4 regions of the Pseudomonas sp. GW821-FHT01A09 genome follow, and region 1 is predicted to be linked to each of the others. Evidence: predicted binding sites of a transcription regulator. Region 1 holds the regulator's gene; each other region holds the start of a gene.
The links. Region 1 encodes FliA, which starts transcription of late flagellar genes. Its sites were predicted from a motif close to CTAAAGTTTNNNNNNNNNNNGCCGNTAA; they were not measured.
Positions count from the first base shown of each region.

Region 2: a site for FliA is predicted at 1,051-1,078, ahead of AC3WJP_RS15910 (methyl-accepting chemotaxis protein). Genes of this name have one in related genera too.
Region 3: a site for FliA is predicted at 1,262-1,289, ahead of AC3WJP_RS05700 (methyl-accepting chemotaxis protein). Genes of this name have one in related genera too.
Region 4: a site for FliA is predicted at 1,252-1,279, ahead of AC3WJP_RS09370 (methyl-accepting chemotaxis protein). Genes of this name have one in related genera too.

Region 1 covers NZ_JBYSWB010000007.1:80,321-82,519, reverse strand. The annotation lists gene AC3WJP_RS10750 (protein phosphatase CheZ) at 1-41, opposite strand, end outside; gene AC3WJP_RS10745 (chemotaxis response regulator CheY) at 64-438, opposite strand; gene fliA (RNA polymerase sigma factor FliA) at 652-1,395, opposite strand; gene fleN (flagellar synthesis regulator FleN) at 1,392-2,199, opposite strand, start outside.
Region 2 covers NZ_JBYSWB010000012.1:163,140-165,338, forward strand. The annotation lists gene AC3WJP_RS15910 (methyl-accepting chemotaxis protein) at 1-1,012, opposite strand, end outside; gene AC3WJP_RS15915 (GFA family protein) at 1,186-1,605, opposite strand; gene AC3WJP_RS15920 (hypothetical protein) at 1,733-1,894, opposite strand; gene AC3WJP_RS15925 (LysR family transcriptional regulator) at 2,009-2,199, opposite strand, start outside.
Region 3 covers NZ_JBYSWB010000003.1:274,901-277,099, reverse strand. The annotation lists gene AC3WJP_RS05715 (SDR family oxidoreductase) at 1-386, shown strand, start outside; gene AC3WJP_RS05710 (DUF6555 family protein) at 533-769, shown strand; gene AC3WJP_RS05705 (hypothetical protein) at 825-1,109, shown strand; gene AC3WJP_RS05700 (methyl-accepting chemotaxis protein) at 1,359-2,199, shown strand, end outside.
Region 4 covers NZ_JBYSWB010000006.1:13,026-15,224, forward strand. The annotation lists gene AC3WJP_RS09360 (histidine kinase famiy protein) at 1-483, opposite strand, end outside; gene AC3WJP_RS09365 (response regulator) at 540-902, opposite strand; gene AC3WJP_RS09370 (methyl-accepting chemotaxis protein) at 1,330-2,199, shown strand, end outside.

The DNA.
Region 1 (2,199 bases):
AGGGTCGACTCGAAGTCACCCAAACTGGATTGCTTGTCCATACTGCTGCCCCCGTGGCGTCATTCAGCTGTTGACGCGCTCGAAGATCTTCTCGATTTTTTCTTTCAACACTTGCGCAGTGAAAGGCTTGACCACATAGCCGTTCACGCCGGCCTGGGCAGCTTCGATGATCTGTTCACGCTTTGCTTCGGCCGTCACCATCAATACTGGGAGGCTTTTGAGACGGTCATCGGCGCGAACCTGACGCAGCAGGTCGATGCCGGACATGCCGGGCATGTTCCAGTCGGTCACCAGGAAGTCGAAGGCGCCGCTTTGCAGCATCGGCAACGCGGTAACGCCGTCGTCGGCTTCCGAGGTATTGGTGAACCCCAGGTCGCGCAGCAGGTTCTTGATGATCCGCCGCATCGTCGAAAAGTCGTCGACGATGAGGATTTTCATGTTCTTGTCCAAGTAGACCTCCAAGCAGTCTTTAACGCACCCAGCACCTGGGTGCGCGATCAATCAAAACCAGTTATGTGTGTAGCAAGTGGTGAGGGGGCTTGCTCCCGAGGGGCCATTGCTGACTCACCGCGGTGTTTCAGTTCGGGCCTCTCGGGAGCAAGCCCCCTCACCACAGGTATCGCGTTGTTCAATTACGGCCCAACTGCTTGTTTACCTTGCCCGCCACTCACCCAGGCGACTGCGCAGACGCGCCGCGCACTGGCTGTGCAACTGGCTGACCCGCGATTCGCTGACCCCCAGCACTTCGCCGATCTCCTTGAGGTTCAGTTCCTCGTCGTAGTACAGCGACAGCACCAGTTTTTCCCGTTCAGGCAGGTTGGCGATGGCATCGGCCAAGGCCGCCTGGAAGCGCTCGTCTTCCAGGCCGCGCGATGGCTCGGGGCTACCGCTGGCGCCCTCCTCGTGCAGCCCTTCATGCTCACCGTCCTGCAGCAGGTCGTCGAAGCTGAACAGGCGACTGCCCAAGGTATCGTTCAGAATCCCGTAATAATCATCCAGACTCATCTGGAGTTCGGCCGCAACCTCGTGATCTTTAGCGTCGCGGCCAGTTTTTGCTTCGATAGCGCGAATGGCATCACTGACCATGCGGGTATTGCGATGCACCGAACGCGGTGCCCAGTCACCTTTGCGCACCTCGTCGAGCATGGCGCCACGGATGCGGATACCGGCGTAGGTCTCGAAACTGGCGCCCTTGCTGGAGTCGTATTTGGTCGAGACTTCGAGCAGGCCGATCATCCCGGCCTGGATCAGGTCCTCGACCTGCACACTGGCCGGCAGACGCGCCAGCAGGTGGTAGGCAATACGCTTGACCAGCGGTGCGTAGGTCTCGATCAGCTGATACTGCTGAGACTCGCGCGAGGCCTTGTTGTACATCCGATATCCGCTTGCGCTCATGAGACAGGTCCCGCACTGGTTTGCTGAACCAAACGTTCGACGAAGAACTCCAGGTGCCCGCGTGGATTGGCGGGCAACGGCCAGGTGTCGACCTTTTGGGCGATCGCCTTGAAGGCCAGCGCGCATTTGGAGCGCGGGAAGGCCTCGTAGACGGCACGTTGTTTCTGCACAGCCTTGCGCACCGATTCGTCGTACGGCACGGCGCCCACGTACTGCAGGGCCACGTCGAGGAAGCGGTCGGTCACCTTGGTCAGCTTGGCGAACAGATTGCGGCCTTCCTGCGGGCTCTGGGCCATGTTGGCCAGGACCCGGAAGCGGTTCATGCCGTAGTCGCGGTTGAGCAGCTTGATCAGCGCGTAGGCGTCGGTGATCGAGGTCGGCTCGTCGCACACCACCAGCAGCACTTCCTGGGCTGCGCGCACGAAGCTGACCACCGAGTCGCCGATGCCGGCGGCGGTATCGATCACCAGCACATCGAGGTTGTCGCCGATGTCGCTGAAGGCCTGGATCAAGCCGGCATGCTGGGCGGGCGTCAGGTGCACCATGCTCTGGGTCCCGGAGGCGGCCGGCACGATACGGATCCCGCCGGGCCCCTGCAGGAGCACGTCACGCAGCTCGCAGCGCCCTTCAATGACGTCAGCCAGGGTGCGTTTAGGCGTCAGGCCGAGCAACACGTCGACGTTGGCCAGACCGAGGTCGGCGTCCATCAACATGACTCTGCGGCCAAGTTCCGCCAGCGCCAGTGAAAGGTTCACTGACACGTTGGTCTTGCCGACGCCACCTTTACCGCCGGTTACGGCGATC
Region 2 (2,199 bases), on a different contig from region 1:
CGTTTTCCGCTGACTGGCTGGAGTCCCGCGCTGCCGTCGAAGCCGCTGCCGCGTTGCGCGCCACTTCTTCCACCGCGGCGCTCATCTGATTGATGGCGGTCGCGGCCTGATTGATCTCGTCGTTCTGGCGCTGCACACCGCGCAAGGAATCCTCGGTCACGGCGGTCATCTCTTCCGAGGTGGACGCCAGTTGATTCGACGAGTCCCCCAGTTCGCCCAGGGTGCGGCGCAAGTTCTGCTGCATCACCGACAGCGCCACCAGCAGGCGGCCCGGCTCATCACGGCCTTCTACATCGATCGGCTTGCTGAGGTCGTTGTCCGCAATCTGCTCGGCCACGGCCAGGGCCTTGGCGATCGGCGCCACCAGGCTGCGGGTGAACAGCGCGGCCAGGCCTAAGGTCGCGGCCAGGGCAACGATGATCGCGGCGATGGTGACATTGCGCGTTTGCGCGTAGCTGTCGTCCGCGCGGGCGTCGGATTCGGCGGATTTTAGGTCGGCCAGACGAGATATCTCAACGATGTCCTTGGCCAACGCATCGGCAGCCATGGTCTGCTCGCCCGTGGGCGCCGCCATGCTGTTGGCGACATCGTCACGTTTTTGCTTCACCGCCTCTAGAAAGCGCGAATGCACCTCCAGGTAAGCGGTGAGATGGCTTTCCATACTGGCGTAGGCCTGCAAGCCACGTTCGTTGACCAAGAGCGGTTTGAGTTTATGAATGTCGGCTTGCAGGTCGCTGCGGCCCTGGTCGACGCGCTTCTGCCCTGCAGCGGCGCTGGCATCATCCTGAGCGGCGCGCAAGTTGGTGTTGCCCAAACGGATGGTCAACAAGTCGCTCTTGATCTGCGCAATGGCCTGAATGGTCGGCAACACGTTGTCCTGCAGGGTATCGCGCGCATCTTTCAAACCCGCGGCCTGTTGCAAGGAAAAAAGCCCGAGCGCCGTGATCAACACGGCGAAAAATCCGAAGCAGAGGAGCGAGCGAGGGGCGATATTGAGACTTCTCAGATTCATGTCCATGACCAGTCGAGAGGGAAGAAGGCAATGACACCCTATCGACATGAATCGCTTCACCTTTAGTTATCTAGATGAATTTGTCTCCTGAATCCGACAGACGAAGGCGGCGTCACCTGTCTATTGCATGGCTTAGTGCCACTATTTTGAGGTGCAGGTGGATGATCGACCTATCATTCTCTTGGCACAAATCTCAGCATCCCCAGCACTCCCGAGCTCTTGCCATCCGCGGGATGCGCCATGCCATCGAACACTGGTACCTCGTCGAAATCGAACGGGCTGATCCCCAGGCAAGCCACATTCACCCCGTATTGCTGCGGATTCGAACGGCGCTGGTGATGGGTGTAGATGCCACACTTGGAGCAGAAATAGTGCTTGGCGGTCTTGGTGTTGAATTCATATAAGGTCAACGCCTCGGCCCCGGCGGTGATATGGATATCTTCCAGGTGCGCACTCACCACCACGGCCCCGCGCATTCTGCAGAACGAGCAGTTGCAGCGGCGCAGCGTGTGCAGGCCGTTGCTGAGCTTGACGGTGAAACGCACGGTGCCGCAGTGACAGCTGCCTTCGGTGGGGGAAAGGTCTTTGTTCATGGTCGGGCTCGTTGTGGTGGGACGTCTCCTGGTTTTAGCAGAGTCCCGGCGTCTTGCGCAGCCCTGAATAACATGCGATCCATATCCGTCACTGGAGCCAATGCCTCGGCATCATCCAACTGCACGCTCACCTGCGCACGGGCGTGCCTGCAAATGCCGAGAATTTAACGTCAGCGAAGGCTTCAACCGCGCCTGGTTCAAAGAAGCTTTTGTAGTTTGGTGATTTTTGCAGGCGTGCCAGCTTGGCCAGCGCCTCGGCTTTGCAATCAGGCTTGGTATCGGACGTCATGGTTGCTGCCCTTGCGCAGGAGAGCGACGGATACTAAGCCATCGAGAATGGCGCCGTATGGTGTTTCTGCATTTGATGTGGGCAGCAGCTACGCCTGACGAGCAGTGTTCTCCCTCAAGCAAACTCCCGCACCACCTCGATAAACGCCCGCAACCCACTCGGCACATGCCGATGCCCCGGGTAATACAAGAACAGCCCCGGCACCGGCGGGCACCAGTCCTCCAGCACCCGCACCAGCCGCCCGTCCTGCAGATACCGCGCCACCGTATGCTCCGGCACATAGGCAATTCCCAGCCCGCGCGCCG
Region 3 (2,199 bases), on a different contig from region 1:
ATGGCGGTAACTATACCGGCCATGCCCTCACGCCACCGCCGCTGGTGTATGACCCTCACCTGGTAGCAAAAGCAATGGTAGCGTGCGCGATCAAACCACGCGCCAGCACTACCGTAGGAGCCGCCGCCCGGGCCGCTCGATTGGCGCACTTTCTGCTGCCGGGATTCAGCTATTTGTCCGGATGGCTCACTCGACGTGGAATACAGCGCAGCGCCAGGGCGTCCCGGTCATCGGGCAATCTGTTTGCACCTACGGATTTCATCCGAAGCGTGGAAGGCGGATGGCGCAAGACCAAGCCCGGCCATCGGCTGTTGCTCGGGCTGGCGGCAGCAGCGCTCATGGGCGGCTGCGCGGGAGCTCTGCTGCGCAAAAAGCGTCGGCCGTAGCACGCCGTATTTGCTCAGGGCCGAATGCCCTGAGCGCTCATACGGATCAGGACTGCTGCCAATCGTCACCAGAAGCCTAAACCGAACGGAATTTTTTTCACCGGCAAAAATCTGTTAACTCAGTCACGCTTTTGAGGGATCTACAGATGAGCAGCCACCTATACATCATCGACTACGTCATCCATGGCGAAGCCAAAAGCTTCGTGATCCGTGCTGACAAAATGGACAACGCAGAGGCTTGGCATTGGGCAAGCTGCGATGCAGGATTTGGCCACATACCTCGCAGCAATCGAGACAAGACGAAAAAGACCACGAGGCCCGCAGCCGAACGACTGGGCATTTCGGAAGTGAAGTGGCGCAGCTCGGAGTTCTCTGCGGCCTGAGCCGTGGGCATTGCAGCAGGTCCGGATACCGACTTTTCAAGATGAAATGGAAGGCATGGCTATTATCGAGTTTCTCCAATGGCCAGCGATGGCAATCACGGTGCTGGCGGCGTGGTACATGGGGTCCGTTCGAGCGAAAAGACGAGTGATCGCGTTCTGGTGCTTCACGGCAGGCAATGCACTGTGGGTCGTATGGGGCGCCAGCCACGATGCCTATGGCTTGATCACGCTGGAGATCGTATTGGCGCTGATGAATATGCGCGGCTTGAAAAAGAATCTGGCCGATAGCCGCGCTCAGAAGACTGTTCAGCATCCTTGCGAACTCACGGATTCCAGATAGCGACCTCAGCTTTCCGGTCTCATCGTCCAGCCAACGCGTGGCTGGACAGAGCCCTACCTCATGATCGAGCACGCCGATCAGCATTGCCATCTACTGCGAGTACGTGAGCCGATCATGGGTGTAGCACGACACGCCCTTCTGAGGGCATGGGCATCAAGCTTTGCTGCTTGCAGTCGATAAGGATACTAGGCCTGACAAGACGCAGCACTGAGTCGGCCAATCCGATTCCTCGCCCATGAGTGCTCCTGAATGTCTCTATTTAATGATATGAAGCTGAAATCCAAGCTCCTTTCAGCGTTTGGGTTATGTGCAGTCATCACCATTGCAGTCGCAGTGCTGGGCCAATTAGGCAGTCAGCGAATTTACGTGCTGCTGGACGGCACGGTCAGCAACAACTTGGTCTCGATCCAGAAAACGGACTCGGTGAAAGCCAACGTCATTGCCACCAACCGCGATATGTTCAAGGCTATTGGTCTGGTTTTGCGCAACGCTACATCCGATGAACTGGATGCGACCATCACCTCATTTCGGGGTAATCAGTCCGATGCTGAAAAAGACTTCAAAATCTATAGGGCCACGCCCCTCGAGGATGACGAGCGCGCAGCAGGCAATGACTTCGAGCGGGATTGGCCAGCCTATATCGCCGCTGCCGAGGGCGTCTTCACCCTGCTGAAAGCCGGTGACGCCGAGCAGGCCGGGAAGCTGGCGGACACCAGCGCAATCCCGCTGTATCGCAAGACGATCGGCGAACTGAAAATCATGATCGACTCCAATGCTCGCCAGGCAGGTGAAGTCGCTCGCAACGGCGCGGATACCAACGGGCAAGTGACCTGGGCGCTGAGCATAGGCGCCATCATCGCCGCCGCCTGTGCACTGGGTCTGGGATTGCTGGTTACGAGGATGATCACCCGGCCACTTTATCGATCCGTCACGAGCGCCAGCTTCATCGCCCAAGGTGACCTGACCCACCCTATCCACTCGACGAGCAAGGATGAAACAGGGCAATTGCTGACGGCGCTGTCCGGTATGCAAGGCAACCTCAAGACCACGGTGCAGCAGATTGCCGATGCGTCCAACCAGCTGGCCTCAG
Region 4 (2,199 bases), on a different contig from region 1:
ACCGCCAGTGAGCTGTCCCAAGGCCTCCATTTTTTGCGCCTGGCGCAGTCCATCCTCGGCATCGCGACGGCGGCTCACATCCAGTTGAGAGGCGAAGAAATAGATCAATTCTCCGGAATCGTTGTAAACCGGTGAAATAAACAAGGCGTTCCAGAAGCTCGATCCGTCTTTTTTGTAATTGACAAGCTCGACGGCTACTTCGGTCCTTGCCTCAATGGCCTCGCGCACCTCGCGTACCGCACTAGGATCAGTTTCGGGCCCTTGCAAGAATCTGCAATTGGACCCTACGATCTCCTCGCGACTGTAGCCCGTCATGTCAATAAAGGCATTGTTGGCAAAAATGATGGGGTTATCGGGCCGCTTGGGATCCGTAACGATCATTGGCATTCGGGTGGTTTCGACGGCGGCAAAAAAGATATTGTGATCCGAGCCGCTAATATCGCCGGTGGAGCTGTCGTCTACACGTGTTGGGTGATTCGGCATTGCTGCTCCGGCCAATGATCATAAAGGTTGTTGTGAGCACGATAGTGCTGTGAATTTTACGGAAGTGGTGCCAGTTTTTGGCAAATAGTCTGCAGTTTCTCGATATCAAAAGGCTTGGGCAGCCAGGAGACGTTGGGGTCATTTAGCAGCCCAGAATGACTGTGGTAGCCCGATGCGACCAGGATGGGGGTCTGGGGTTGAATTTCATGAACAAGCTTCACCAACTCGGCACCGTCGATTTCGCCAGGCATACGCAAGTCAGTGATCAGGAGGCGGGGAGGGTAGTCGCGGCCCCTGATGGATTCCCATGCGGTGTCCGCGTTCAGGAAGGCCTGAACCTTGTAGCCACGCGTTTCCAAGATTTCAGCGATTAACTCAAGAATGATTTTTTCGTCCTCGACAACCAATATTGAGTCCATAGCTGATTCTTCGCAGAGTGATATTTATAGGACTTACTGATGTATCAAGAAATTCCCGCGAAAAGCCTACCATCCATCGATGTGACGGTGCGACCGTAACAGCTCGGCGAGCTGCAATGCGTACAGAGCTTCAAGGGGTGCACTGGATCATCTCTGTGATCGTCGGCACTCAACCATCGATCTGGACCCCTGAAACGGAGGTCAGCCAAGCTGAGCGCCCAAATCTAGCGGAGTAGGAGGGATGGACCAATGATCCAGACGCAGCGGTCGACGGCAGGCCATCGCAATTTGGCTGTATGAAGTCCAGGAAATACTAGAAAGCAACAGTACGCAGCAAACGATTTTTTTTCTAAATTTATGTCTCTTATTGCCGATGGCCTGCGTACATAACTCAGAAATTCTACGTTTCCTCCTTCGGAATTGCCCTGTGAACCTACGTTCTCTAAATATCGCGCCTCGCGCGGCCTTATGCTTCGGCTTGATCACGCTCCTGGTCGTTGCACTCGGCGGCTTCGCCTACGTGCAGTTAGGGAAGCTGCGTGCTACCGAACAAGACATCGAAAAGAACTGGCTGACCAGCGTACAGACCGCTGACGACATCCAGATCGCGCTGCTCGGCGCTCGCCTGGAGAGCATCCGTCTACTGGCAACTTCGAATCCCCAAGAGCAGGCGGTCGCCGTGCAGCACCTTGAGGACGCCAAGCGCATACTCAACGACCGCACCGATTTCTACCGCAAGAACCTTGTTTCCGACCCTGAAGAAGGGGCCAAATTCGAGGCCGCGGCCGCACTAATGAAGACCTACCTCGACGGCCTGCAACGCATCGTTGACCTTGAGTCCACCCAGCATGACCAGGCCGTAACCTTCGCCAACACTGAGCAACGCGACCGTGCCGGAGCTTATCAGGCCAAACTCAATGAGTTGCGCCAGCACAATACCGACGGCGCCGCTGCCGCAGGCGTTACCGCCACTGAGGTGTATGCGCACAGCATCACCATCGTCGACGGGGTGGTACTCGCCGCGCTGGTGCTGACGTTGGTGCTCGCCACCTTGCTGACCCGCAGCATTGTTCAGCCGATGAGCGCCTCGCTGAAGATGGCCGAGGAAATCGCCGACGGCGACCTGCGTCTTGTCCTGGAGGTCAAGGGGAATGACGAATCGGCGCGGCTGATGCGCTCGCTCAATACCATGCAAGGAAACCTGCGCAGCACCATCGGGCAGATCTCTAGTGCCTCCGCGCAGCTCAGTTCCGCTGCGGTTGAGATGACGTCCATCACCGAGAGCGCCAGCCGCGCC